Regions from separate parts of the Sinomonas atrocyanea genome, predicted to be linked through region 4. Evidence: riboswitches for the same ligand, from Rfam matches in the RefSeq annotation. Region 4 holds a riboswitch; each other region holds the start of a gene.
What was found. A riboswitch is a leader RNA that binds a small molecule or an ion and turns the genes downstream of it on or off. The one in region 4 is predicted to bind S-adenosylmethionine.
Positions count from the first base shown of each region.

Region 1: it holds a riboswitch for S-adenosylmethionine, as region 4 does, so the genes downstream of both, SA2016_RS12810 (aminotransferase class V-fold PLP-dependent enzyme) here and SA2016_RS20045 (MFS transporter) in region 4, are expected to answer to the same signal.
Region 2: it holds a riboswitch for S-adenosylmethionine, as region 4 does, so the genes downstream of both, sfnG (dimethylsulfone monooxygenase SfnG) here and SA2016_RS20045 (MFS transporter) in region 4, are expected to answer to the same signal.
Region 3: it holds a riboswitch for S-adenosylmethionine, as region 4 does, so the genes downstream of both, SA2016_RS16865 (DUF1737 domain-containing protein) here and SA2016_RS20045 (MFS transporter) in region 4, are expected to answer to the same signal.

Region 1 is NZ_CP014518.1:2,779,775-2,784,660, forward strand. It holds gene rsgA (ribosome small subunit-dependent GTPase A) at 1-990, shown strand, start outside; gene hisN (histidinol-phosphatase) at 1,055-1,876, shown strand; SAM riboswitch class IV at 1,984-2,098, shown strand; gene SA2016_RS12810 (aminotransferase class V-fold PLP-dependent enzyme) at 2,128-3,528, shown strand; gene SA2016_RS12815 (class I SAM-dependent methyltransferase) at 3,601-4,365, shown strand; gene SA2016_RS12820 (Nramp family divalent metal transporter) at 4,493-4,886, shown strand, end outside.
Region 2 is NZ_CP014518.1:501,318-506,203, forward strand. It holds gene SA2016_RS02420 (O-acetylhomoserine aminocarboxypropyltransferase/cysteine synthase family protein) at 1-1,283, opposite strand, end outside; gene sfnG (dimethylsulfone monooxygenase SfnG) at 1,283-2,506, opposite strand; SAM riboswitch class I at 2,563-2,671, opposite strand; gene SA2016_RS02430 (acyl-CoA dehydrogenase family protein) at 2,800-4,026, shown strand; gene SA2016_RS02435 (ArsR/SmtB family transcription factor) at 4,179-4,886, opposite strand, start outside.
Region 3 is NZ_CP014518.1:3,666,863-3,671,748, reverse strand. It holds partial or broken gene SA2016_RS16875 (O-succinylhomoserine sulfhydrylase) at 253-1,460, opposite strand; gene SA2016_RS16870 (rhodanese-like domain-containing protein) at 1,469-1,882, opposite strand; gene SA2016_RS16865 (DUF1737 domain-containing protein) at 1,879-2,199, opposite strand; SAM riboswitch class IV at 2,209-2,318, opposite strand; gene SA2016_RS16860 (amino acid permease) at 2,436-3,950, opposite strand; gene SA2016_RS16855 (glutaminase) at 4,013-4,886, opposite strand, start outside.
Region 4 is NZ_CP014518.1:4,366,028-4,370,913, reverse strand. It holds gene SA2016_RS20060 (hypothetical protein) at 1-498, shown strand, start outside; gene SA2016_RS20055 (sensor histidine kinase) at 506-1,741, shown strand; gene SA2016_RS20050 (response regulator) at 1,738-2,454, shown strand; SAM riboswitch class IV at 2,679-2,795, shown strand; gene SA2016_RS20045 (MFS transporter) at 2,834-4,177, shown strand; gene SA2016_RS20040 (LLM class flavin-dependent oxidoreductase) at 4,245-4,886, shown strand, end outside.

The DNA of each region.
Region 1 (4,886 bases), 1.6 Mb from region 4:
CGCATCGTCACGGTGGACCGCGGGCGCTACACGGCGGTCCTCGACGAGGACACGCCCCAGGAGCGGGTGGTGATCGCCGCACGGGCCCGGGAGCTGCGCCGCACGCCCGTGGTGCCCGGCGACTTCGTGGGCCTGGTGGGCGACGTCAGCGGCCGGCCCGACACCCTCGCACGGCTCGTCCGCATCGAGGAGCGCTCGACCGTCCTGCGGCGCAGCGCCGACGACACGGACCCGGACGAGCGGGTCGTCGTCGCGAACGCGGACCAGCTCGTGATCGTGGTCGCCGCTGCCAACCCCGAGCCCCGCACCGGCTTCATCGACCGGGCCCTCGTCGCGGCCTACGATGCCGGGATTGAGCCACTGCTGCTCGTGACGAAGGCGGACCTGAAGGATCCGGCCGCGCTCCTGGCCAACTACCGGCTCCTGCCCCTCACCGTCGTCGTGAGCCGCACCGCCGAGGAGCCCGCAGAGGGCGCCCAAACCGAAGACGGCGCCTCGGCCCGGCTCGACGACGAGGCCGTGGAGCGGCTCCGCGCCCAGCTCGAGGGCCACGTGACGGTACTGCTCGGCCACTCGGGCGTGGGCAAGTCCACCATGGTCAACGCGCTCACCGGCGCCGACCGCGCCACCGGCGGGGTCAACGCGGTGACCGGGCGCGGCCGGCACACCTCCTCCTCGGCGCTCGCGCTGCGCCTCGCCGACGCCCCGTCGGGCAGCTGGATCATCGACACTCCCGGGATCCGCTCGTTCGGGCTCGCCCACGTGGACCCCGACCGGATCCTGCACGCCTTCGCGGACCTCGAGCCGGGCATCGAGGCATGCGAACGCGGCTGCCGGCATGACGCCGCGGCAGTGGGCTGCGGCCTCGACGCGTGGGTCGCCGGCGGGCACGCGGGCGACGCCGGCCCGGCCCGCCTCGCGTCGCTGCGCCGCCTCCTCGGGGCCGGCCCGCGGGAGGAAGCGCAGGACGAGAAGGAACTCGGCGTCTAGGCTGTGCTCCCGTCTCGGCTGTGCCTCGCGGCCGGCGCGCGCCCCAGGGGATAGCGTGGGGTCCATGACCTCAGTGACCGAGACCTCGTACAACGACGACCTCCGCCTCGCCCACGTCCTGGCGGACTCGGTCGACGCCCAGACGATGGAGCGGTTCAAGGCCCTCGACCTGAAGGTGGAGACCAAGCCGGACCTGACCCCGGTCACCGACGCCGACCGCGCCGCCGAGGAGGCGATCCGCGGGCAGCTCTCCCGCTCCCGGCCCCGCGACGCGGTGGTGGGCGAGGAGTTCGGGACCACGGGCCACGGGTCCCGCCGCTGGATCATCGACCCGATCGACGGCACCAAGAACTTCGTCCGCGGCGTGCCCGTGTGGGCGTCCCTGATCGCCCTGGCCGACGGCGACGAGATCGTGGTCGGCGTGGTGAGCGCCCCGGCCCTCGGCCGGCGGTGGTGGGCGGCCAAGGGCACCGGCGCCTACACGGGGCGCTCCCTCGCCTCCGCCACGCGGCTGAAGGTCTCCGACGTCTCGAAGCTGCAGGACGCATCGCTGTCCTATTCCTCGCTCTCGGGCTGGAAGGAGCGCGGGAGCCTCGAGGACTTCCTCGGCCTCACCGACGAGGTCTGGCGGACCCGCGCCTACGGGGACTTCTGGTCCTACTGCCTCGTCGCCGAGGGCGCCGTGGACATCGCCACAGAGCCCGAGCTCGCCCTCTACGACATGGCCGCCCTCGTGCCCATCGTCACCGAGGCGGGGGGCCGCTTCACCTCCCTGGACGGGCAGGACGGCCCGTGGGGCGGCAATGCGCTCGCGACCAACGGGATCCTGCACTCCGAGGTGCTCGGCAAGCTGAACCCCGGCCGCGACGACCTCCTGCCGGACTGACGCGGGCCCCGGCAGCCGGCCCGCGCCCCGTCACCGTTCGTCACACTGACCCGCTGCGCGCCGCCCGGCGTGCGCGGCCCTCCCGCGTGCCCTAGGGTCTTTGCCAAGGTCACGAGTGCCAGCGCGAAACCCCGGTTTGCTGGCCGGCAACCCTCCCAGACGCGGCGGGGTGCCCCGGGTGACGACCGGGCCGGTCCGGAACGGATGCGGCAAGCGCGGACCCGAGGGTCCCTCGCCTGTGAGGAACGCCGATGAGCACTGTCCTGTCCCCCACCGCCGACGCTGCCGAGCTGAGCGCGCGGTACCCCGACGCGCTCGAGCCACTCGCCGCCGTCGTCGGCGCCGACCTCGCCGCGCCGCTCGTGACCGGCGGGAGCGTCCGGTACGCCAATCTCGACTACGCGGCCTCCGCCCCGGCGCTGGCCGAGGTCGCCGACCACCTCACCGAGGTGCTGCCCTTCTACGCGAGCGTGCACCGCGGCGCCGGCTACGCCTCGCAGATCAGCACGAGCGTCTACGAGAACGCGCGCGGAACCGTGCGCGCCTTCGCCGGGGCGAGGCCGGACGACGCGGTCGTGTTCACGCGCAACACCACCGACTCCCTCAACCTGCTCGCCGGCTGCGTCCCGCCCGGCCTCGACGTCCTCTACCTGGACATCGAGCACCACGCGAACCTCCTGCCCTGGCAGGGCCGCCCGCACCGCAGCGTCGTCGCCGCGGACACGGTCGCCGAGACGCTCGAGCGCCTCGGCGCAGAGCTCGCCCACGGCGGGGTGGGCCTCCTCGCCGTGACCGGGGCCTCCAACGTCACCGGGGAAGTCCTCCCCCTCGCCGAGCTCGCCGCCCTCGCCCACGCCCACGGGGCCAGGATCCTCGTCGACGCCGCCCAGCTGGCCCCGCACCGCCGGATCGACATGGCGGGGGACCCCGGAGCCGTCACGGGCATCGACTACCTCGCCTTCTCGGGCCACAAGCTCTACGCCCCCTTCGGCAGCGGCGTGCTCGTGGGCCGGCCGGACTGGCTCGACGCCGGCCGGCCGCACCTCGCCGGCGGCGGCGCCGTCAGCGAGGTCCGCCTCGAGTCCGTGGCCTGGGCCACCGGGCCGGCCCGGCACGAGGCCGGCTCCCCCAACGTCCTCGGCGCGGCGACGCTCGCCCGCGCCGCCGAGGTCCTCGGCGCCCTGGACCCCGTCGCGTGGACCCGCCACGAGGAGCAGCTGCGCGCCGCGCTCGTGGACGGCCTGGAGGCGATCGACGGCGTCGGCGTCCACCGCCTCTTCGCCGACGCGCCGTCGGCGATCGGCGTGGTGAACTTCTCGATTGCCGGCTACGACGCGGGCCTCGCGGCCGCCTACCTCTCCGCAGAGCACGGCATCGGCGTGCGGGACGGGCGATTCTGCGCCCATCCTGCCCTGACCCGGCTCGGGCTGCCGGCGGGCTCCCTGCGGGCCAGCTTCGGCGTCGGCTCCCGGCTCGAGGACGTCGAGCGGCTCGTGGCAGCGGTCGGGCAGCTCGTCGAGGCCGGGCTGGGCATCGACTACGCCGTCGACGCCGGGCGATGGGTCCCTGCCCGGGACACCCGGCCGTTCCCCGCCTGGGCGCCCAACACCCCGGGCACCGCGGGGGCGGCGCCGTGCAGCCTCGGCGAGTGAGCGGCGTCGTCCGCACGCCCTAGGGGCCGCGCCCGACGTAGAGTGGGGAGCCGGAATCCTCGAAAGGAACTGATGGGACGGGGCGGGCCGAAGTTCGACGACGCGCGGCGGCGCGAGCTCGCCGGGGCGTTCTCCGCCGGCGGCGAGCACTACGAACGGGTCCGCCCCGGCTACCCGAGGGAGGCGGCCGACTGGATCGTCCCGGACGGCGCGCGCACCGCGGTCGATCTCGGGGCCGGCACCGGCAAGTTCACCGAGCTGCTCGTGGCCCGCGGCCTCGCCGTGACCGCCGTGGACCCGTCCGCGGACATGCTGGCCCAGCTCGCCGCCAGGCTCCCCTCGGTCACGTGCGTCGCTGCCCCCGCCGAGCGGACCGGGCTGCCGGACGCCTCCACGGACGTGGTGGTCGCCGCCCAGGCCTGGCACTGGTTCGACCCGGCGGCCGCGACCCGCGAGGCGGCCCGCCTCCTCCGTCCGGGCGGCCGCGCCGGGCTCGTGTGGAACCAGCTCGACACGCGCATCCCCTGGGTCCACCGGCTCTCGCGCATCATGCACGCCGGCGACGTCCACAAGCCGGACTACCACCCGCCGTCGGGCCCGGAGCTGCACGGCTGGGAGCCGCTCGTGATCGCCTGGGAGGACCCGACCACCCCCGAGGGCATCGTGGAGCTGACGAAGTCCCGCAGCTACTACCTGCGGGCCTCCGAGAAGAACCGGCGCAGGGTCGAGGACAACCTCGCCTGGTACCTCTTCGAGCACCTCGGCCACTCCGCTGGCGAGCCCCTCGCCCTGCCCTACATCACCCAGGCGTGGCGCGCCACGGAGGCACCGCGCTGACGCCGGTGCGCAGCACCTTGCCGCACGCAAGCGCAGCCCGTAGTGTTTAGGTGTACCGAAAACTTATGTTTGGCGCGTCTAAGTGCCAGGCAGGCGCTGGCGAGGAGGCCGGTCGAGGGTGGACAGGGTGCTGAAGGCGCAGCGCACGGCCGCGGGCCGCTCCCGCTGGCCCCTGCTCCTCGGGGCCCTCGGACCGGCGTTCGTGGCCTCCGTGGCCTATGTGGACCCCGGCAATGTGGCGGCGAACCTGACCGCAGGCGCCCGATACGGCTACCTGCTCATGTGGGTGCTCGTCCTCGCCAACCTCATGGCGATGCTCATCCAGTACCTCTCGGCGAAGCTCGGCGTGGTCACGGGGCGCACGCTCCCCGAGCTGCTGGGAGCCCGCCTGAGGCCCGGACCCCGCCGGCTCTACTGGGCGCAGGCCGAGATCGTCGCGCTCGCCACAGACCTCGCCGAGGTGGTGGGCGGCGCGCTCGCGCTGCAGCTCCTGTTCCGGGTCCCGCTCCCCGTGGGCGCCG
Region 2 (4,886 bases), 550 kb from region 4:
GTCTGGCTTGCAGCCAATGCCTGGTCGAGGTCCCAGATGATGTCCTCGACGTCCTCGAGCCCCACCGAGAGGCGGATGAGGTCCGCCGGCACGCCGGCCGCGACGAGCTGCTCCGCGGAGAGCTGCTGGTGCGTCGTCGAGCCGGGGTGCAGCACGAGCGTGCGCGCGTCCCCGATGTTCGCCAGGTGCGAGGCGAGCTGGAGCGCCTCGATAAACCGGGCACCGGCCTCGCGGCCACCCCTGACGCCGAAGCTGAACACCGAGCCCACGCCGAGGGGCAGGAGCTCCTTCGCGTACGCGTGCTGCGGGTGCGAGGGCAGGCCCGCGTAGTTCACGTAGGTGACGCGCGGATCGGCCTCGAGCCACTCGGCGACGCGCTGGGCGTTCGCGAGGTGGTTGTCCATGCGCTGCGGGAGCGTCTCGACGCCCTGGAGGAGCTGGAACGCGGACTGCGCGGACAGGGACGGCCCGATGTCGCGCAGCTGCTCGGAGCGCAGCTTGGTGAGGAATCCGTACTCGCCGAAGTTGCCCCACCATGAGACGTTGCCGTAGCTGGGCACCGGCTCCGTCATGGTCGGGAATCTGCCGTTGCCCCAGTCGAAGGTGCCGGACTCCACGACCACGCCGCCGAGCGTGGTCCCGTGGCCGCCGAGGAACTTCGTGGCCGAGTGGATCACGATGTCCGCGCCGTGCTCGATGGGCCGCAAGATGTACGGCGGGGTCAGCGTCGAGTCGACCACGAGCGGGACTCCGTGCTCATGGGCGACGGCGGCGAGGCCGGCCAGGTCGGCGATGTCGCCGGAGGGGTTGGCCACCACCTCGGTGTACACGGCCTTGGTGTTCTCGCGCAGGGCCGCCTTGAACGCGGCCGGATCGGTCGAGTCCACGAACGTGGTCTCGACCCCGAACCGGCGCAGCGTCACGTCGAGCTGGGTGATCGTGCCGCCGTAGAGCTTGGAGGAGGCGACGATGTGGTCCCCGGCCTGGGTGAGCGCGGCGAACGTGATGAACTCCGCGGCCATGCCGGAGGACGTCGCGACCGCTCCGATGCCGCCCTCGAGCGAGGCGATGCGCTCCTCGAAGGCGGCGACGGTCGGGTTGCCGATGCGGGAGTAGATGTTGCCGTACTTCTGCAGCGCGAACAGGTTGGCGGCGTCGTCCGAGTCCTTGAACACGAACGAGGTCGACTGGTAGATCGGGACCGCCCGGGCGCCGTGCTCGGCGTCGGGCGTGCCGCCGGCGTGCAGGGCGCGGGTGCGGAAGCCGAACTGGCGCTCCGCCATCAGGCGTTCGCCCCGGCGAGGTCCGCCCCGGTGAGGTCCGCGCGGTGGCGGGCGGCGCCGTCGTGCCTCGTGACCGGCAGCAGGTCAGTGCGCAGCTCGGTGCCGTTCTTGCGGGCGAGGTCCGCCTCGAGCTCGCGCACGATCGGGAGGACGTCGCGGCCGAACGCCTCGAGCTCCTCCTGGAAGTGCAGGTAGCCGGTGAGGAACAGGTTCACGCCGATCTTCTTGTACTCGACGATCCGCTCGGCGATCTGCTCGGGGGTGCCGATGAGCTTGGTGCGGAAGCCGTCGTTGTACTGGACGAGGTCCTCGAACGTGGAGTCCTCCCACATGCCCTTGCCGTCCTTGGTGGACTGGCCGGCCTCCTTGACGGCGGCGGCGAAGCCCTCGACGGCGGGCCGGTGGGCCTTGGCGATGATCTCGCGGAGCGTGTCCTGGGCCTCCTTCTCCGTGTCGCGGGCGATCACAAAGCCGTTGAGGCCGAAGCGCGGCGCGGCGGGGGCGGTGCGGCCGTCCTGGGCGGCGGCCAGGACCCCGGCGATGTTCTCCTTGAAGCCCTCGATGTCGCGGCCGTTGGAGAAGTACCAGTCCGCGGTGCGGCCTGCAGCGGCCTGCGCGGCCGTCGAGTTGCCGCCGAAGAAGATCTCCGGGTGCGGGCGGCCCGGGACGTCCAGCGGCGCCGGGTTCAGCGTGAAGTCGGAGATCGTGTAGTACTTGCCCGACTGCGAGTACTCCTTCTGCGTCCACAGGCCTCGGAGGGCGTTGATGAACTCCTCGGTGCGGACGTAGCGCTCATCGTGCTCGAGCCACTCCAGGCCGAAGTTCACGAACTCGTCCTTGAGCCAGCCCGAGACCACGTTCACGGCCGCGCGTCCGCCGGAGAGGTGGTCCGCGGTGATGATGAACTTTGCGAGCACCCCCGGGTGCCACATGCCCGGGTGCACGGCCGAGATGACCTTGAGCCGCTCGGTGGCCATGAGCAGCGCGAGACTGAACGAGGTGGCCTCGTGCTGCTTGTCCGCGCCGTAGCTCGCGGCGTAGCGGGTCTGCGTCAGGGCGTACTCGAAGCCCGAGTCCTCCGCGATGCGGGCGAGCTTCCTGTTGTACTCGAACTCCCAGTTGGTCCGCTGCTCGATGGTCGAGACGACGAGGCCACCCGAGACGTTGGGCACCCAGTAGGCGAACTTCAGCGGGGTCTCGAGGTCGATCCCAGACAAGGACATAGTGCGCTCCTTACGTGCGGGCGCGACGTGGGGCTCGGGCCGAGGCTCCATAGCACTCACCATCGCTTCTGGCAGTAGCACCTTTGGCTCCGGACGGCGGTCCCGCCGGGGCCAGGGTTGCTGCGGCGTCACAGATCCAGATCTCTCAGCCGCTCGGGATGGTCAGTCCGATTCTGTCGAAAGACCGCGTAACGATGCAAATTATTTCGTCACACTCGCGGGAGCCGGTGCCGCGCCGAATACTGTTCGGTGGCGTGCCCGCCGGTCGGCCCGCCGGAGAGGGGAATGCACTGATGGGACGCACGACGGCGGGCGGTTCCGCCTCGTACGCGGAGCTCGCCGAGCGCTTCGCCCCGGTCTTCGCGCGGATCGAGGGCGGCGCGCTCGACCGGGAGCTGGCCAGGGCCCTGCCGTTCGAGCAGGTCGGCTGGCTCAAGGACGCCGGGTTCGGCCGCGTGCGGGTGCCAGCCGAGTACGGCGGCTTCGGCGCCTCCATCGAGACGCTCGTCCGGCTGCTCATCGACCTCTCCGCGGCGGACTCCTCGGTGGGACACCTGCTGCGCTCCCACTTCGCGTTCGTGGAGACCATCTCGCTGCAGGACGAGGCCTTCCGGGCCCGGTGGTTCGGCCGGGTCGCGGACGGCGCCCTCTTCGGCAACGCCGCGACCGAGAAGTCCGGCAACGCCCTCGGTACCGTCCAGACGCGCCTCGCCCCCGCGGCCAACGGGTGGCTCCTCACCGGCGAGAAGTACTACACGACCGGCACGATCTTCGCCGACTACGTGGCCGTCATGGCGTCCCCGGAGGAATCGGCCGCGCGGCTGTACGCGATCGCGCCGACCGGGCATCCCGGCGTCGAGATTCGCGACGACTGGGACGGCTTCGGCCAGCAGATGACCGGCACCGGGACGGCCGTGTTCCGCGATGTCCCGATCCCGGATGAGGACGCCGTGCCCCGCACCGAGTCCACCACGCATGAGCCGGCCTTCCTCCAGCTCATGCTCCTGACGGTCCTCGCCGGGATCGGGAAGGCCGTGGTGCGCGACGCCTCGGCGCTCGTGGCGAAGCGGACGCGGACCTTCTCGACCGGGTCCGGGCAGCTGTTCCGCGAGGACCCGCTCATCCTGAACCTGGTGGGGCAGCTCGCGGCCAAGTCGTTCGCCGCGGAGTCCTCCGTGCTCGCCGCGGCCCGCGAGCTCGACGCCGCCCTCGCCCTCGGCCCCGACGCCCCGGCCGAGGACCGCTACGTGCGGGGAGCTGTCGCCGTCGACCTCGCCCAGGTGGCCGTGCCGCCGCTCGTGATCGACGCCGCGCAGCAGCTCTTCGACACGGCCGGCGCCTCCGCCGTGTCCCGGGGCAAGGCGCTCGACCGGCACTGGCGCAATGCCCGGACCGTCGCGACGCACAACCCGGCGGCGTTCAAGGCGCGCGGGCTGGGGGACTGGTTCGTCAACGGGACCTCGCCCGTGGCCCTGCACAGCATCGGCGAGGCAACGGCTCCGGCGGGGTCGGCCCGCTAGGCGCAGCTGACTCCTCAACGGCGCGTAGATGACCCCTCGACGGTGCGGACCTGACTCCTCAACGGCGCGTATCCCTCGTTGAGGAGTCACCTACGCCGTTTCGAGGAGTCACCTACGCCAGCTTGAAGAGTCACCTACGCCGTTTCGAGGGCTCACGCCCGGGCCAGGAGCTCCTCGCCCACCCGCCCGCGCTGGTAGAACACCTCGCGCCCGGCGCGCACCGGCTCGGTGAGCCCCGACTCCGCGAGCACCTTGAGGTGCGCGTTGACCGTCCCGGCGGCGAGGTCGAGCGCGCAGGCGAGCTGCGTCGTCGTCATCGGCACGTCCAGCTGCGCGAGGATCTGCGCGCGCGTCCGCCCGAGCAGGCGTGAGACCGGCGACTCGCGCGTCTCCCGCGTCGCCTCCCACAGCCGCCCGACGCCGCGGGGCGCGTACGTGATGGTGGGCACGAACGGGGCAATGTTGAGCACGAGCGTGTTGGGCCACACGAAGGCGTTCGGCACGAGGATCAGGCCGCTGCCCGGCTTGGGCCGCTCCGTCGCCTCGCACCCGCGCGTGATCTCCAGGCCGGTGTCGGTGGGGCGCACGCTCGGGTGCAGGGTCTTGAACACCTCCTGGATGCCGTACCGCGCCAGGTCGTCCAGGCGCGAGTCGATGTCCGCGAGCAGCACCGAGCGCAGCCTGGGCCAGTAGGGCTCGAGGGCCGTGGTCCAGTACCAGCGCAGCGCCGCCACGATCCGGCCCACCGAGCCCTCCGGGTCGGCGCGCAGCTCGGTGAGGGTGGCCCGCATGTAGCCGACGAGCTGGCACTTCTCGAGGCAGTCGAAGTCGCGCGCCCACAGCTCGGCGGGCACCTCGGC
Region 3 (4,886 bases), 700 kb from region 4:
GTCGTCGAAGCCGACAGGGCCCACGGCGGTGCGCCCGGTGAAGAGGTGCCCGGCATGGAGCTCGTCGGCCGTGGCCAGTCCCCGGGTGATGCGCGTGAACGGGATGAACCGGTCATGCCCGCGCAGGTCGAGCACCCGTGTCCACGCCTGGCGGGGCGGGAGCGGTGTGGTGATGACGATGTCGAAGTGCCGCATGGTCACAGTGTCCCCGGTGCGGCCGTCGCCGCGCTTCCCTCGGCCACGTGGCTCCCCTCAGCCGCCGTGGGTGAGCGCCCGCTCGAGGTCCCCGATCAGGTCCCCGACGTCCTCGAGTCCCACCGAGAGCCGCAGCACGCCGTCGCCGAGCCCGATCGCCGCGCGCCCCTCGGGGCCCATGGCCCGGTGGGTCGTCGTGGCGGGGTGGGTGATGAGGGACTTCGAGTCGCCGAGGTTGTTGGAGATGTCGATGACCTGAAGCCCGTTGAGCAGGCGGAAGGCCGCCTCCTTGCCCTGGCCCTCGGGGCATCCAGCTCGAAGGTGATGACGGTTCCGCCGGCGCTCATCTGCTTCTTCGCGAGCTCGTACTGCGGGTGCGAGGCGAGATGCGGGTACTTGACCCAGCGGACCTCGGGCCGCGCCTCGAGCCATTCGGCGATCGCGAGGGCACTCGCCGAGGAGTGCCGCACGCGCAGCCCCATCGTCTCCAGGCCCTTGGAGAGCACCCAGGCGTTGAAGGCCGAGAGCGCCGGGCCCGTGTGGCGCATGAGGTTCTTCACCGGCCCGTCGATGAACTCCTTCGTGCCGAGCACGGCGCCGCCGAGCACGCGGCCCTGGCCGTCGATGTGCTTGGTGCCGGAGTACACGATGACGTCGGCACCGAAGTCCAGGCTGCGCTGGAGCAGGGGGGTGGCGAAGACGTTGTCGACGACGACCTTCGCGCCCGCGGCATGCGCAAGGTCCGCGACGGCCTGGATGTCCACGAGCTCCTGCATCGGGTTCGATGGGGACTCGAAGAACACGGCGGTGGTGGGCCGGGAGAGCGCCTCGCGCCACTGGTCCAGGTCGGGGCCGTCCACGAACACCGTCTCAACGCCCCAGCGGGGCAGGATCTCGTTGAGGATCACGAAGCACGAGCCGAACAGGCTGCGCGCCGCGACGACCCGGTCCCCGGCTCCCAGCAGGGCCGCCAGCGCGGTGAACACCGCGGACATGCCGGATGCGGTCGCGAAGCAGGCCTCGGTCCCCTCGAGCAGCCGGAGCCGCTCCTGGAAGGTGGCGACGGAGGGGTTGCCGTAGCGCGAGTAGACGAAGCGCTCTTCCTCGCCGGTGAACGCCCGCTCGGCGGCCTCGGCGGAGGAGTAGACGAATCCGGAGGTGAGGAAGAGCGCCTCGGACGTCTCCTGGAAGTCGGTGCGCAGGAGTCCGCCCCGCACCGCCTGCGTGTCCTCGCTCCAGCTGGCGGCGTTGATGTCAAAGCTCACGTAAGTCTTCAGTCCTGTCCAAGATTGGTCGGCAGTCCGCGGTTCTTCCACCCGTTGACCGTCCGCTGGCCGTCCGGCCCGGGCACGCCCTCGAAGCCCTCGAGGACGCTGTACGCGGTGAAGCCGAGGTTTGTGGCCACGGCGGCCGCGGCCGCGGAGCGGTGGCCGGAGCGGCAGAGGAACAGCAGGGGGGTCGTCCTGTCGTCGGGCCCCTGGAGTTCGAGCTCCATCACGAAGTCCGGATTGGGGATGCCGCCCTCGAACACCCAGGGGATGAAGAGCGGATCGTTCTCGGTGCCCTTGGTATCGGGAATGCCCACGTGCGCCCACTCCTCCTCGGTGCGCACGTCCACGAGCACGGCCTCGCCGCTCGCGAGCTTGGACCAGGCCTCCTCCGGGGTGAGGTCGCCCGCGTAGCTCACGCGTGGCCCTCGCCCTCGTACTCGAGGGAGTCGACGGCGGAGGCCACCGCGGCGTCCGCCCTGGCCACCGTGTGGGGGAGGACCACGGCCTGGGCCACGATGACGTCGGTGCCGTTGAAGGTGGCGGCCGGGCTGCCGTGGAGCACGTACCCGTCGGCGAGGGCCTGCGAGATGCGGGCGCAGAATTCGCGGGTGTCCGGGCCGGTCAGGAGCCGGTAGGCCAGCTTCTCCTCGGCGGGGCTGCCCGGGGCCGCCGGGTCGTTGAGCGGGGTGGTCGCGGCTGCCGCCGCGGTCTGCTCGGTTGCTGTGTCGGGCATGACGGGGCTCCTTCGGGCTTGCGTATCGAAGACGAATGCCGAGTACTCACCTGAGGCACCCCGCCGCTTGGAGGGTTGCCGGCCAGCTAAGTCAGGGCTTGGCACTGGCGCTCATTACTCTTCGATTGAACGTAGCACGGGGCACTGGGGCCGACCATGGGGCTGCGGTAACGATTGGCAATATGCGGATGGGGCGCGGCCCGGCCGGACCCCCGGCGGCCGGGCCGCGGGGTGGGTCAGTCGTGTCGGGTGCGGTTGGCGACGACGGGGGCTGCGCCGGTGTAGCCGTCGCGGGCGGCGGCGATCTCGTGGATGCGTTCGCGGGAGGCGTACCAGCCGATGACCATGAGGATGCAGGCGACGGCGGTGGCCAGGAGGGTCCAGGGGGAGTCGATGAGGACCATGATGAAGACGGCGACGAGGAAGGCCAGGGTGATGTAGCCGGTGTAGGGGGCGCCGGGCATGCGGAAGGCGGGGCGGGTGGTCCAGCCCTTCTTGGCCCAGCGGTGCAGCTGGATCTGGCAGATGACGATGGTGGCCCAGGTGGAGATGATGCCGACGGAGGCGACGTTGAGGACGATCTCGAAGGCGTCGGCGGGGACGAGGTAGTTCAGCGGCACGCCCAGGAGGGAGACGACGGCGGTGATGGCGATGCCGCCGTAGGGGACGCCGGCCTTGTTCATGCGCAGGGCGAACGTGGGGGCGGAGCCGGCGGCGGCCATGGAGCGCAGGATGCGTCCGGTGGAGTAGAGGCCGGCGTTGAGGGAGGACAGGGCGGCGGTGAGGACGACGAGGTTCATGATCACGTCCACGCCGCCGACGCCGATGGAGCCGAAGAAGGTCACGAAGGGGCTGACGCCCTTCTGGTAGGCGGTGTAGGGCAGCAGGAGGGAGAGGAGGATGACGGAGCCGACGTAGAAGACGGCGATGCGGGCCACGACGGAGTTGATGGCGCGGGGCATGATCTTCTCGGGGTTCTCGGTCTCGCCGGCGGCGGTGCCGACGAGCTCGACGGAGGCGTAGGCGAAGACGACGCCCTGCATGAGCATGATCATGGGGGCCAGGCCCATGGGGAAGAGGCCGCCGTGGTCGGAGATGAGGGTCAGGCCGGTGGTGGCGCCGGTGGGGGTGCCGAAGAGGACGAAGTAGATGCCCAGGGCGAGGAAGGCCAGCAGGGCGGCGACCTTGATCAGGGCGAACCAGAATTCCATCTCGCCGAAGACCTTCACGGAGACCAGGTTCAGGGCCAGGACGAGCACGAGGGCGATCAGGGCCCAGGCCCACTGGGGCACGGCGGCGATCCAGGGGACGTACTTGCCGAAGAAGTGCATGTAGAGGGCGGCGGCGGTGGTGTCCACGATGGTGGTCATGGCCCAGTTGATCCAGTAGAACCAGCCGGAGATGTAGGCGGCCTTCTCGCCGAAGAACTCCCGGGCGTAGGAGACGAAGGAGCCGGAGGAGGGCCGGTGGAGGACGAGCTCGCCGAGGGCGCGGAGGATGAGGAAGACGAACGCGCCGCAGATCGCGTAGGCGAACACGAGCGAGGGCCCGGCCGCGGCCAGGCGCCCGCCGGCGCCCAGGAACAGGCCGGTGCCGATCGCGCCGCCGATCGCGATCATCTGGATCTGCCGGGCCTTCAGGCCCTTGTGGTAGCCGGCGTCCTCGGCATGGATCACATGGTCGGCCGCATGGGCATGACCGTGGTCCTCACGATGATCGGCGACTTCCGTGGTGGGCTCGGTTTCGGGCATGGCGGATCCTTTCGCAGGGGGCGGAGAGGGAAGGGTGAGGGGGAGGGGGAGAGCGCTCGGGCTCAGAAGATGGACCAGCCGGTGCGCTCTGCCAGTTCCGCGAGCGCTGAGGCGCCCGCGAGGGAGTTGCCGTGGGCATCGAGGCGCGGACTCCACACGCAGATGGAGCAGATGCCGGGCACGACGGTGAGGATGCCGCCGCCCACGCCGCTCTTGCTCGGCAGCCCGACGCGGTAGGCGAACTCGCCGGCCGCGTCGTACATCCCGCACGTGAGCATGACGGCGCCGATCCGCTTGGCGGCCGAGGCGGAGACCACCCGCCCGGAGGGGCCCACCCCGTTGTTCGCCAGGAAGAGGCCCGCGCGGGCGACGTCGGCGCAGGACATCTCGATCGAGCACTGGCGGACATAGTGGCGGACGACCTCCGCGGGGGGATTGCGCAGATTGCCGAGGTCGGCGAGGAAGTGGGCGAGGGCGAAGTTGCGCTCGCTCCTGGCCAGCTCGGATTCGAAGGCCTCCACGTTGACGGCGCTGCGCCCGGTGGGGGAGGAGAGCAGTCCGAGCACCTCCTCGCTGGCGTTGCCGAAGGCATCGAGGAGGTGGTCGGTCACCACGAGCGCGCCCGCGTTGATGAACGGGTTGCGCGGGATGCCCCGCTCGGCCTCGAGCTGGACGAGGGAGTTGAACGCGGTGCCCGAGGGCTCGCGGAGGACCCTGGACCACAGGTCGGGGCCGTCCTCGCGGCCGAGGGCCAGCGCCAGGGAGAATACCTTCGAGATGCTCTGGATCAGGAACGGGTCCCCGGCGTCTCCTGCCGTGAAGACTTCCCCCGAGACCATGGCCACGGCGATCCCGAAGCTTGTGAAGTCGGCTGACGCGAGGTGCGGGATGTGGCCGGGGACGGAGCCCGCCATCCGTGCGGGGCGGAACTCGCGG
Region 4 (4,886 bases):
GCGGTCCCCAGGCGCTGGCCCGTGCTCGCCGCGAAGGCGGTCTACGCCGTCGTGGTCGGGTTCGCGGTGACCTACGCGGGCGCCTACCTCGGCGGCCTCGTGGCCCAGCCGATCCTCGGCAACTACAGCCTGAGCCTCGACATGGCGAGCTGGGACGTCCAGCGGATCATGCTCCTCAGCGCGGCCTACGTGTCCGCGGTGGCCCTCATGGGGCTCTCGCTCGGCGCACTCCTGCGCAACTCCGCCGGGGCGATCGTCACGCTGGTGGCCGTGCTGTTCGTGCTCCCGATCATCTTCCAGCTCATTCCGAACGACTTCTTCAAGGAGGCACGCAAGTACCTCCCCACCAACGCGTTCCAGTCCATGCTCGAGGCAGGGTCCAGCCAGCCCCTGGACTCCTCCCTCCTCGAGCCCTGGCAGGGCACGCTGGTCATCGCCGCCTATGTGGTGGTGCTCCTCTTCGCCGCCTTCACCACGCTCAAGCAGCGGGACGTGTAGGAGGACCGTGCACGCTCCCGGCGCGCAGGCGCTCGCCCTCGCGGTCCCGCCACGGCGGGGCCGCGTCCGCGCGTACCTGGCCGACCGTCCCGTGGCGATGGACTGGATCGTCGTCGCCGCGGCCGCGTTCCTCGCGGGGCCGCTCTTCGCCGAGTACGCCCTGCACGGCAATTGGTGGCGGTTGGCCCTGCTGGCCGTCCAGCAGGCGGCCCTGCTGGGGCGGCGCCGGTCCCCGTGGGCCGTGCTGGTGGTGACCGTGGCGATCGACGCCGCCCTGCTCTACCAGTCCCCGAACAGCTCGGTCATGAGCGCGGCGGTCTTCTTCGCGCTCTACGCCGTGGCCGTCTCAGCCCCGGCGCTCGTCGCCTTCGGCGCATCCGTGCTCGCCTCGGTCCCCGCCTCCGTCTACTACGCGTTCGTCTACACCCCCCGCGGCCCCGCCGTCCCGGAGAACGCCCGCTACGTGGGCCTGGTCGCCGCGGTCTCCGTGTTGCTCATGGACGTCCTCGCCGCCGGGCTCGGAGCCTGGGTCCGCGGCACCCGCGAGCACCAGGCCGAGATCCGGGCCTGGGCCATGCGCAGGGCCGAGCTGGCCTCCGTCCAGGAGCGCAACCGGATCGCCCGGGAGATGCACGACGTCGTCGCGCACTCGCTCACGGTCATGGTCGCCCTCAGCGACGGCGCCGCGAAGATCGCCGCGAAGGACCCGGACAGGGCCCAGGAGGTCCTCGGCGAGCTGTCCCGTACCGGGCGCACCGCCCTGGCGGACATGCGCCGCGTCCTCGGGGTGCTCCGCGAGCCGGCATCGGAGGCAAGCCTCGCACCCGCCCCCGGCACCGAGAGCTTGCAGTCGCTCGTGGCCGGGTTCCGGACCGCGGGGCTCCCCGCCGTCCTCACACTCACCGGGGCCGCCCCGCCCGCGGACCCCGCCTTCCAGCTCGCCGTCTACCGGATCGTCCAGGAGTCCCTGACCAACGCGCTCCGCTACGGGCGCGGGGTCTCCCGCGTCGAGGTCGAGGTGGCACGCGAGGGCAGCACCGTGCGGGTCCGGATCGAGAACGACGGCGCGGCGGCCGACGGCGCGCGGCCTCGCCTCGGGACGGGAGCCGGCATCGCCGGGATGCGGGAGCGGGCCGCCCTCTACGGCGGCACCCTCCGCGCGGGCCCGCGGGCCGGGGGAGGATGGGTCGTGGAGACCGAGCTGCTGGTGGACGAGCAGCACTGGGCGGAGGGGGACGCATGAGCGAGACGGAGCACCACCACGGCGAGGGGCCCTTGAGGCTCCTGCTCGTCGACGACCAGCCGCTGCTGCGGATGGGCTTCCGGCTCGTCCTCGAGTCCGAGGACGGGATCGAGGTGGTCGGCGAGGCCGGCAACGGCGCCGAGGCCGTGAAGCTCACCGAGTCGCTGCGCCCCGACGTGGTGCTCATGGACGTGCGGATGCCGGTCATGGACGGCATCGAGGCCACACGGCGCATCGCCGCCGCCCACAGCCCTGCCCGCGTCATCATCCTGACCACCTTCGATCTCGACGAGTACGCGTTCTCCGGCCTCCAGGCCGGCGCCTCGGCGTTCCTGCTCAAGGACGTGGCGCCCGCCGAACTCGTCCAGGCCGTGCGGCTCGTGGCCAGCGGGGACGCCGTCGTGAGCCCCCGCGTGACCCAGCGGCTCCTCGAGACCTACGTCCGCAGCGGCGGCGCGCCCGCCCGGAGCAACGGCGGCGCCGCCCCGGACCCCCTGCTCAAGGAGCTGACGCCGCGCGAACTCGAGGTCCTGCGGGCCATCTGCGAGGGCCTGAGCAACGCGGAGATCGCGCACCGGTTCTTCCTCTCCGAGGCCACCGTGAAGAGCCACGTGCGCCGGATCCTGACCAAGCTGCACCTGCGCGACCGGGTGCAGGCGGTCGTGTACGGGTACGAGACGGGGCTCATCATCCCGAGCAACCCCGACTACTGAGTCCCCCCTCCGTCTGGAAGTCACCTCCTGAAGGTCACCTTCTGGAAGTCACGTCCTGGAAGTCAGGTCCAGCGGGTCGCTCCCGCAGGAGCTGACCTTCAGGAGCTGACCTTCAGGAGGTGACCTTCAGGAGGTGACCTTCAGAAGGCGGGGTGGGGCGAGTGTGAACCTCCGTGACGGGTGCGTTTCGTCAGGCGGGGCGCCCACCGGCAGACTGGGCGAAGAATCAAGAGTTCCGGCATCAAGCCCTGGCTTGCCGGACGGCAACCCTCCGGCTGTAGTGGGGTGCCCCAGGTGAGGATTCGACGGCGCGCGGGCCCCCGGCGCCGTAAGTATGGCGCCTGAGCGAGCCTCGCGCCGCGACCCGAAGAGGACCTGTATGGCCACCCTCCTGAGAACCGAGCCGGGACTCGGCACCGCCCTGCGCGCCAAGCGCCGCATCCTCGCCTCGGCGTTCGTCGGCACCACCATCGAGTGGTACGACTTCTACCTCTACGGCACGGCCTCGGCCCTCGTGTTCAACAAGCAGTTCTTCCCCGACGCGAGCCCGCTCGTGGGCGTCCTGGCCTCGTTCGCCACCTACGCGGTCGGGTTCATCGCGCGGCCCCTCGGCGGCGTCATCTCCGGCCACCTCGGGGACCGGATCGGCCGCAAGGCCCTGCTCGTGGCCTCCCTGCTGACCATGGGCATCGCCTCCACCCTCATCGGCGTCCTGCCGAACTATGCCTCCATCGGCATCCTCGCCGTGGTGGGACTCGTGGGACTCCGGCTCATCCAGGGCCTCTCCGCCGGCGCCGAGTGGGGCGGCTCCGCGCTGCTCTCCGTCGAGCACGCCCCGGCCGGCCGGCGCGGACTCTTCGGCTCGTTCACGCAGGTGGGCTCGGCGGCCGGCATGCTCCTGGCCACCGGCGCGTACGCGCTCACGCAGGGGTTCCTCACCCCTGAGCAGTTCCAGTCGTTCGGGTGGCGGCTGCCGTTCCTCCTCTCCGGCGTCCTCGTCCTGATCGGCCTGTGGATCCGCCTGGGCGTGACCGACGCAGAGGAGTTCACGGCGGTCAAGGATGCCGCGCGCACCGTGGCCCGGCCCGTGGCGCGCGTGCTGCGCGAGCACCCGCGCGGAATCCTCGTGACCATCGGTATGCGGCTCGTCCAGCCCGCCATCTACACGCTCATGACCGTGTACATCCTCGGGTACCTCAAGGACCGCCGCCACGACACCACCTCGGGCCTGGCCGCGATCCTCATCGTCTCCGCCATCGGGCTGCTCTCGGGCCCGTTCTGGGGTTGGCTCTCCGACCGGATCGGACGCCGGCGCATCGCCGTCGGGGCGTCCGTGGGCGTCGTGGTGCTCATCTGGCCGTTCTTCTGGTTCCTCGACCATGGCAGCCTGGCCTTCCTCCCGCTCGTGCTCCTCGTCGGGATGAACATCCTCCATGACGCGATCTACGGCCCCCAGGCCGCGTGGTTCGCCGAGCAGTTCCCCACCGAGCTGCGCTATTCGGGAGTCTCGTTCGGCTACCAGGTCGGCACCGTGCTCTCCGCGGCGGTCACCCCGCTCGTCGCCGCGGCCCTGCTCCAGGCCGGGGGCGGGGCGCCGTGGCTCGTGTGCGGCTGGTTCGCCGTGCTCGGCGTCCTCACCACGGCGGCGGCCCTCGCCGCCAAGGACCCGGTCGGCCTCCGCGCCGCCCAGCCGGCCACCGCGGAGGGCGGAGCGGGCGCCTGAGGCGCCGCCCGCCGTCGTCCGCCCCCCCAAGTCCCCGCCCACGGAACCCGAATCCGGAAGGAACCCCGTGACCAAGCCCCTGCTGCTGAACGCGTTCGAGATGCTCGTGCCGGTGCACCAGTCGCCGGGCCTGTGGCGACACCCCGACTCGCAGGCCCACCGCTTCGCGGAGCTGGGCTACTGGACCGGGCTCGCCAAGGCCCTCGAGGACGGCGGCTTCCACGGGATCTTCTTCGCGGACGTGCTCGGCCAGTACGACGTCTACGGCGGCAGCGCCGACGCGGCCGTCCGCGGCGGGGTCCAGTACCCGGCCCTCGACCCGCTGCTGATCGTGTCCGCCCTCGCGGCGGCCACCGAGCGGCTCGGCTTCGGCGTCACCGCCTCCGTCACCTACGACCACCCCTACCTCCTGGCCCGCCGGTTCGGCACGCTGGACCACCTCACGGGCGGCCGGCTCGCGTGGAACATCGTCACCTCCTACCAGGAGTCGGCCGCGCGGAACCTCGGCCTCGACACCCAGGTGCCGCACGATGAGCGCTACGATCGCGCCGAGGAATTCATGGACGTGGTCTACAAGCTGTGGGAGGGCTCGGTGGACGACGGCGCGCTGGTCGCCGACGCCGCCGCGAACCTCTTCGCCGACCCCGCCGGGGTCCGCGGGATCGCGCACGACGGCGACGCCTACCGGGTGCCCGGCCCCGCCTTGGTC